DNA from 2 places in the Chromobacterium violaceum ATCC 12472 genome. Region 2 is predicted to be linked to the other one. Evidence: riboswitches for the same ligand, from Rfam matches in the RefSeq annotation. Region 2 holds a riboswitch; the other holds the start of a gene.
The links. Region 2 has a riboswitch for thiamine pyrophosphate ahead of CV_RS15535 (thiamine ABC transporter substrate-binding protein). Riboswitches for the same ligand answer to the same signal wherever they lie in the genome.

Region 1: linked by a shared signal. The riboswitch ahead of thiC (phosphomethylpyrimidine synthase ThiC) and the one ahead of CV_RS15535 (thiamine ABC transporter substrate-binding protein) in region 2 are both predicted to bind thiamine pyrophosphate.

What each region holds. Positions count from the first base shown of each region.
Region 1 covers NC_005085.1:241,086-245,290, forward strand. Annotated here, with positions in the region: gene CV_RS01090 (uracil-DNA glycosylase) at 1-718, opposite strand, end outside; gene CV_RS01095 (rhodanese-like domain-containing protein) at 858-1,184, opposite strand; gene CV_RS01100 (protein-L-isoaspartate O-methyltransferase family protein) at 1,187-1,846, opposite strand; TPP riboswitch at 1,963-2,110, shown strand; gene thiC (phosphomethylpyrimidine synthase ThiC) at 2,211-4,085, shown strand; gene CV_RS01110 (sporulation protein) at 4,189-4,205, shown strand, end outside.
Region 2 covers NC_005085.1:3,446,385-3,450,589, reverse strand. Annotated here, with positions in the region: gene CV_RS15545 (DUF1501 domain-containing protein) at 1-526, opposite strand, end outside; gene CV_RS15540 (DUF1800 domain-containing protein) at 537-1,982, opposite strand; TPP riboswitch at 2,107-2,201, shown strand; gene CV_RS15535 (thiamine ABC transporter substrate-binding protein) at 2,252-3,268, shown strand; gene CV_RS15530 (GNAT family N-acetyltransferase) at 3,334-3,885, shown strand; gene CV_RS15525 (ABC transporter permease) at 3,882-4,205, shown strand, end outside.

The sequences.
Region 1 (4,205 bases), 1.5 Mb from region 2:
GGCAGCTTTGCGCGGCGGGGGCCGTCGCCCAGCGCACCGGCTGGCGGCCGCGGGCGATCAGCCAGGCGTTGACCTGGGAGAAGTGGCGGCAGCCGTGGAAACCGCGGCTGGCCGACAGCGGCGACGGGTGGGCGGCGGTCAGCACCAGGTGGCGGGAGGCGTCGATGCGTTCGGCCTTGGTCTGCGCCCAGTTGCCCCACAGCAGGAACACGCAGCCGGGGTTGTCGCGGTTCACCGCGTCGATCAGCGCGTCGCTGACCGTTTGCCAGCCCAGCTTGCCGTGGCTGCCGGCCTTGTCCCGCTCGACGGTCAGCACGCTGTTGAGCAGCAGCACGCCCTGTTGCGCCCAGTGGGTGAGATCGCCGCTGGCGGGCACGCCGAGGCCGAGATCGGCCGCCAGCTCCTTGTAGATGTTGCGCAGGGACGGCGGCACGCGCGCGCCGTCCGGCACCGAGAACGACAGGCCCATCGCCTCGCCGTCGCCGTGGTACGGATCCTGGCCCAGGATCACCACCTTGACGTCGGCCGGCGCGGCGAAAGCCAGCGCGTTGAACACCTGGGGCGGCGGCGGGAACAGCGTCTTGCCGTCCTGCTGCTGCAAGACCAGCAGGCGGTCGATTTCGGCCAGGCGGGCGGCGACGGCGGCTTGGTCCAATACCGCTTCCCAGTCGGGATGGATGCGGGCGAGGGCGGGGGCGAGGTAGGTCAATGAGGGCATATCGGGTTCTTTGCGGCGGATCGCCAGGCGGTTAACGTGGCTTGGAATGGCGGTGGCGCGATTCGTTCCAAAACAAAACACCGCCCGGGGGCGGTGTCAGGCAGGGTGGGTCACCCCAATGGGGCGACGCGCCAAGACATCAATACCGGGCGACGGCCGGGTCCACCTGGACCGACCAGGCGTCGATGCCGCCCTGCAGGTTGATCACGTCGTCGAAGCCGGCGTTCTGCAGGAACAGCGCCACCTGGGCGCTGCGCATGCCGTGGTGGCAGATGGCGACGATGGGCGCGTCGTCGGGCAGTTCGCTCATCCGGATCGGGATCAGATTCATCGGGATGTGGACACTGCCTTCGATGTGCGCGAGCTGATATTCCCAGCCCTCGCGCACGTCCAGCAGCACCGGCCGCGCGGCCTGGGGATCTGCCAGTTGCGCGGCGAGCGCCGGGGCGGTGATTTCGCGCAGCATGATCAGAAGCTGAAACGGGCGGGTTCCACCGCCTCGAATTTCTTCAGCCGCTCGACACAGGTTTCGAACAGCGCGGTTTCGCGGAAGCTGGTGTTGGTCTCGCGCTCGATCAGCTTGCAGGCCATCACCGGCAGATCGCCGGCCACCAGGATCAGGCGGCCGCCGACAGCCAGCTGGTTCTTCAGTTCCTGCGGCACGACCGGCAGCGAGCCGCCGACCACGATCACGTCGTAAGGCGCTTGCTCGGCCAGGCCCAGCACGCCGTCGCCCTCGACCAGGGTGACGTTGGCGATGCCGGCCTTCTTCAGATTGGCGGCGGCAAGCGCTTTTTGCGCCGGATCGATCTCCACGCTCACCACCTGCTTGCCCATCTTGGCCAGCAGCGCGGTCAGATAGCCGCTGCCGGTGCCGATCTCCAGGATCTTGTCGCTCGGCTGGATGGCGGCGTCCTGCACCAGGCGCGCTTCCATCTTCGGCTGCAGCATCTTGCTGCCGTTGGGCAGCGGCAGCTCGGTGTCGACGAAGGCCAGCTGGCGCTGATTGTCGGCGACGAAGTCCTCGCGTTTCACGTGAAACAGCAGATCCAGCACGTTGGTATCCAGAACATCCCACGGGCGAATCTGCTGTTCGACCATGTTGAAACGGGTTTTTTCGAAATCCATCAACTTAAACTCCGGAGGGCTGGGAGTCCGCTCCGCCCAGGGAGGACAGCGTCGGCGGCAAGGACTCGAGTGATGACGATAACTTGCGATTATCCCATATTTGCCTTACCTTCACACGGCATCGCTAGGGGTCCTGCGCCTGGCGTTCGGCGCAGATGGCTAGCAAAGTGTAGGCCATGGCGGCGGATGACGGAGCGCGGGTGAGAAATACCCTTGGAACCTGACCCGGATAATACCGGCGTAGGGAAGCGTCACCTGCCCGCCATGGCCTCGCCATACCCGCAGCCGGCCTGTCCGGACCGCTCCTTGCGCCGCTTCATCGTTTTTGGAGACCCGCCCGATGAACGCGCCCGTGAACAAGCAGATGGTGGTGGACGCCGCCGCCATCCAGCCCTTGCCCAATTCCCGCAAGATTTACGTCGAGGGCAGCCGCCCGGACATTCAAGTGCCGATGCGCGAGATCCGCCAGGCGGACACGCCGACCCAATTCGGCGGCGAAAAAAACCCTCCCATCTTCGTCTACGACACTAGCGGCCCGTATAGCGATCCGGCCGCCCGCATCGACATCCAGAGCGGCCTCGCGCCCTTGCGCGCCGCCTGGATCGCCCAGCGCGGCGATTGCGAGCAGCTCCCCGGCCTGTCCAGCGAATACGGCCGCGCCCGCGAGGCCGACCCCAAGCTCGCCGAGCTGCGCTTCAATCTGCAGCGCAAGCCGCGCCGCGCCAAGGCCGGCCGCAACGTGACGCAGATGCACTACGCCCGCCGCGGCATCGTCACGCCGGAGATGGAGTTCGTCGCCATCCGAGAGAACCTGAACCGCCGCGCCTACGTAGAGTCGCTGCAGGCCGCCGGCAACCGGCGCCTGCTGGACTTGATGACGCGCCAGCACCAGGGCCAGAGCTTCGGCGCCCATCTGCCCGAAGAGATCACGCCGGAGTTCGTGCGTGAGGAGATTGCCGCCGGCCGCGCCATCATCCCGGCCAACATCAATCACCCGGAAAGCGAACCGATGATCATCGGCCGCAACTTTCTGGTGAAAATCAACGGCAATATCGGCAATAGCGCGGTAACGTCGTCGATATCCGAAGAAGTTGACAAGATGACCTGGGGCATCCGCTGGGGCGCGGACACCATCATGGACCTGTCCACCGGCAAGAACATCCACGAAACGCGGGAGTGGATTCTGCGCAACAGCCCGGTGCCGATCGGCACCGTGCCCATCTACCAGGCGCTGGAGAAGGTGAACGGCAAGGCCGAGGACCTGAGTTGGGAAATCTTCCGCGACACGCTGATCGAGCAGGCCGAGCAGGGCGTGGACTACTTCACCATCCACGCCGGCGTGCGCCTGGCTTACGTGCCGATGACCGCCAACCGCATGACCGGCATCGTGTCGCGCGGCGGCTCCATCATGGCCAAGTGGTGTCTGGCGCATCACCGCGAGAACTTCCTCTACACCCACTTCGAGGACATCTGCGAAATCATGAAGGCCTACGACGTGGCCTTCAGCCTGGGCGACGGCCTGCGGCCGGGCAGCGCCTGGGACGCCAACGACGAGGCGCAGCTGTCGGAGTTGAAGACGCTGGGCGAGTTGACCGAGATCGCTTGGAAACACGATGTGCAAGTGATGATAGAAGGCCCGGGCCATGTGCCGATGCAGCTGATCAAGGAGAATATGGACAAGGAGCTGGAATGGTGCCGCGAAGCGCCGTTCTACACCCTGGGGCCGCTGACCACCGACATCGCGCCCGGCTACGACCACATCACTTCGGCCATCGGCGCGGCGCAGATCGGCTGGTACGGCACCGCGATGCTGTGCTACGTGACGCAGAAGGAACACCTGGGCCTGCCGAACAAGCACGACGTGAAAGAGGGCATCATCACCTACAAGCTGGCGGCGCACGCGGCCGACCTGGCCAAGGGCCATCCCGGCGCGCAGATCCGCGACAACGCGCTGTCCAAGGCGCGCTTCGAATTCCGCTGGGAGGACCAGTTCAACCTGGGCCTGGACCCGGACAAGGCGCGCGACTTCCACGACGAGACCCTGCCCAAGGACAGCGCCAAGGTGGCGCACTTCTGCAGCATGTGCGGTCCGCACTTCTGCAGCATGAAGATCACCCAGGATGTGCGCGAGTACGCGGCCAGCCAGGGCGTAGGCGAGCAGGACGCGCTGCGGCTGGGCATGCGGGAAAAGGCGATCGAATTCGTCAAGGGAGGCGGCAAGCTGTATGACAAGGTGTAAGGCATGAGCGTTTTCTGGTATTTCGAGTAATTTGTTTGGCATAAGATGGCGGCGGGCCGGTGCATCGCCGGCCGCCTTCACTCGGATTGCCAAGAAAAAAAACATGCTGAAATCGTTTTT
Region 2 (4,205 bases):
GCGGATTGGACAGCACCACCGCGCGCGCGCCGCCGTCCAGCGGTCCCAGCACCTGGCTGGACAGCACCACGCCGTCGGCGGCGAAGTTCTTGGGCGTCGGCTGCTCATGGAACAGCCGGGTCAGCCAGCCTTCGCTCAGGTATTGCTGGCTGGCCGACGCCGTGTCCCAGATCTCGATCGAGCGGAAGTGCGACAGATTGGGATCGGGGTAGCCGACGCCCTGCAGCAGCGCCAGCTGCTTGTCCTGCCACAACGGCATCAGCGGCGCCAGCGACGGGTGCAGGCCGATGTCGCCGTTGATCTGCAGCACCTGCTCGCGGGCGATGGCGATGCCGGGACGCAGCCGGTAGTAGTCGGCGCTGGCGTAGGGGACCACGGTGTTGAGGCCGTCGTTGCCGCCCTTCAATTCCACCAGCACCAACAGGCGCTTGTAACCGGCTGGCGCCAGCGCCCAGGACAGATTGGGCAGCACCGACATCATCAGGCCGGCGCCGGCCGCTTTCAGGAATTCTCGTCTCTTGAACATGGAAGTTTCCTCATTCCACCTGATAGGCCGGGTCCAGCAGCAACTGGGCGATGGCCTTGGCGCCGCTGGCGCCCTGCGGCAAGGGGTTGGTCGGCGGCACGGCCAGCAGCAGCCGCGCGGCGTCGGCGGCGGTGCGGACGCCGTAGACGGCGGCCCATTCATCGGGTTGCAGCTTCATCGAATTCAGCCCGTTGCCGACGAAGCGGCGGATGCGCGCCTCGCGGCCGGCCATCTCGTTCAGGCCGCCATCGGCCTGGACGTAGGCGTCGCGCGCCGGCGCGGCGTCGCGGGCGATGCGGTCCAGAAACTGCTTGCGGGTGAGCAGGGTGGCGCTGTTGATCCAGGCCTCGCCGCCGGGCCAGCCCTTGACGTTGGGCGGCGCGAACACGTCTTGACCCAGCTGGCGGTTCAGGCCGGCGATCACGCGCCAGTCCGGCGGATTGAGGTCGAAAGTCACCAGCGTGCCTACGGTCAGCTCCAGCGGCGATTTCACCAGTTGGCCCTGGCTGCGCCAGAACTGCGGCGTCAGCAGCAGCGCGCGCATCAAGGGCTTCAACTGGTAATGGCCGCGGCGGAAGTCGGCGGCCAGCTTGTTGATCGTGGCCGGATCGGGCGTCGGCGACACGAAGTTGCGCCACAGCTTGCTGGTGACGAACACCGCGGTGCTAGGCTGCTGCAGCAGCAGGTCGATCACGTCGTCGCCGTCGAAATTGCCGCGCTGGCCGAAGATGACTTTCTCGCCGGTGTCGCGCAGCCGCGGACGGACGATGAACTGGTCGTCGCGGTCCAGGCCCCAGCCGGTGAAGGCTCGGGCGGCCTCGCGGATGTCCTGTTCGCTGTAGCGGCCTTCGCCCAGCGTGAACAGCTCCATCACCTCGCGGGCGAAGTTCTCGTTGGGCTGGTCCTTGCGGTTGTTGGCGGTGTCGAGGTAGCGCATCATCGCCGGATCGCGCGCCACCGCGTGCAGCAGCTGGCCGAAGTCGCCCAGCGCGTAGTGGCGCAGCAGCAGGTTTTGCTGGTACATCATCTGCGGCGAGCGCACCTTGTCCAACGCCGACACGAAATGGTTGTGCCAGAACAGCGTCATCTTCTCCGTCAGCGGCGACGGCGTGTTGCGCATCTCGGCCAGCCACCAGCTGCGCAGCTCGACCGCGTGCTGATTGCGTTCCTGTTGCAGCGCCTTTTTCTGTTCCTCGGTGAGGCCGGGCTGGCCGGGCCGTTCGAACGGCTCGTTGGCCCACCCAGGCGGCGGCGTCGCCGCCTGGGTGCGGACACCGGCCAGTATCTTGTCCACCGCCGCCTCGCGGCTCAGCGGCGCGAAAGCCTCGATCTGCGCCGGGTTGGCGCCGAAGCCGGCGCGCGCCAGCAGGTGGCGGGCGCCGTCCGCGCCGATGCCGGCCAGCGCGCATAGCGGCAGGCCGAGCAGGGCGGAGGCGAGCAGTATTCTTTTGATCATGGGTTCACCGCGGCAAGCCGTTTGCATAAGCGATTGACTGTGAGCATAGTGGCCACTCTTCGCTGCGGTATTAAGCGGACTGGTCAGAGTGTTAAGTTGTTTGCGCATCTGGGCTATACTGTCGCCCTGTCACCGGGGGTGCCCGCCATGCGGGCTGAGAGACACCCTGAGAACCTGATCTGGATCATGCCAGCGGAGGGAGCGTGATGAAGCGGAATCTCGTCCGCCTTGCCTGCTTGCTCCGTGGCCGCATCGCACGGAGATTGTCCATGAAACTGTTCCCCAAAATTGCCGCCGCCGCCTTGAGCCTGGCTGGACTGTCCGCCCAGGCCGCCGAACTGCGCGTGCTTGCGCACAGTTCGTTCAGCGTCGACAAGCCGCTGCTCGCCGCCTTCGAGAAACAGACCGGCGCCAAGGTGTCCATCATCAAGGCCGGCGACGCCGGCGAGATGGTCAACAAGCTGATACTGACCAAGGGCAGCCCGATCGCCGACGTGGTGTTCGGCATCGACAACAGCCTGATCGGCAAGGCCGAGCAGGCCGGCGCGCTCGCGCCGCTGCCGGCGGAACTGGCCAAGGGCGGCAAGGTGGGACTGCCGGGCGCGGCCGCCGTCGACTACGGTTACGTGACGCTGAACTACGACAAGGCTTGGTTCGCCAAGAACAAGCTGCCGTTGCCCAAGACCCTGAACGACCTGGCGCTGCCGGCCTACAAGAACCTGCTGGTGGTGGAAAACCCCGCCACCTCCAGTCCGGGCCTCGCCTTCCTGTCCGCCACCATCCACGCGCTGGGCGAGGACAAGGCCTTCGCGCTGTGGGGCAAGCTGCGCGACAACGGCCTGAAGGTCAGCAAGGGCTGGACCGAAGCCTACTACACCGATTTCTCCAAGAACGGCGGCGGTCGGCCCATCGTGGTCAGCTACGCCACCAGTCCGGCGGCCGAGGTGTTCTACAGCAAGGACAAGCCGGCGGACGCGCCGACCGGCAATCTGTTGCTGCCGGGCACGGTGTTCCGCCAGGTGGAGGGCGCGGCGCTGGTCAAGGGCGGCAAGGAGCCCAAGCTCGCCCAGCAGTTCATCGCCTTCCTGCGCTCGGACGCGGTGCAGAAGGACATTCCGACCCGGATGTGGATGTATCCGGCGATGGACAATATTCCGCTGGACCCGGTGTACAAGCATGTCGAGCAGCCGGCCGCGCATGACACCCCCGACAGCGCGACGCTGGCGGCCAAGCAGCGCGCCTGGGTCGGCCGCTGGACGCGGGTGGTGCTGAAGTCCGGCCAGTGAGCGACGATGACTGGCCCGGCATCGCCTCTGTTATGATCCGGGCATGTTTGTTTGGAAGCTCATTCATGATCGACGACATCACCAGCCCCCGCCTGCTCCTGCGCCACCTGGACGCGGATTTTCTCGAATCCTGCCTGCGCGGCGACATCGACGCCGCCGCGGCCCGGCTGGGCTGCCGCCCGGCCGCTGGCTGGATGGGGGAGACCGCGCTGATGGAGATGCGGCTGGCCGATATGGCTGCGGAGCCAGCCTATGCGCCGTGGTCGGTGCGGGCGCTATTGCGCCGCGACGATCTGGCCATGATCGGCCACATCAATTTCCATACCCGGCCCGGCCATCCCTATCTGAACGGCTATGGCGACGTCGAGCTCGGCTATGCGGTCTATCCCGCATTCCGCCGCCAGGGCTATGCCCGCGAGGCGCTGTTGGCGATGGCCGGCTGGGCGGCGCGGCAGGGCGGCGTGCAGCGGCTGGTGTTGTCGATCGAGCCCGGCAACCTGCCGTCGCAGGCGCTGGCCGCCCAGCTTGGCTTCGCCAAGGTGGGCCAGGCGCGAGATGACGACGGTTGCGAAGATGTGCTGACGGCCGATTGGCCATTGCCTGGAGCCTTTGTTTGAAGCAGTCCGCCGTGCCCCGGCTGATCCTGGCCGGACTTCCGCTGTCCTTCCTCTTGCTGCTGGCCGTCGCGCCGCTGTTCCGCCTGTTGGCGGAAGGCGGCCTGCAGTTCAATCTCTCGCTGCTGGCCGACGACTACCTGCGCTGGCGGCTGCTGTGGTCGCTGATCCAGGCGTCGGCCAGTTGCCTGCTGTGCCTGGTTCTGGGCGTGCCGCTGGCCTGGATGCTGGCCCGTTACCGCTTTCCCGGACGCGCGTTGCTGCTGCGCTTGCTGATGCTGCCTTTCGTGATGCCGACGCTGGTGGCGGCGATGGGCGTGCTG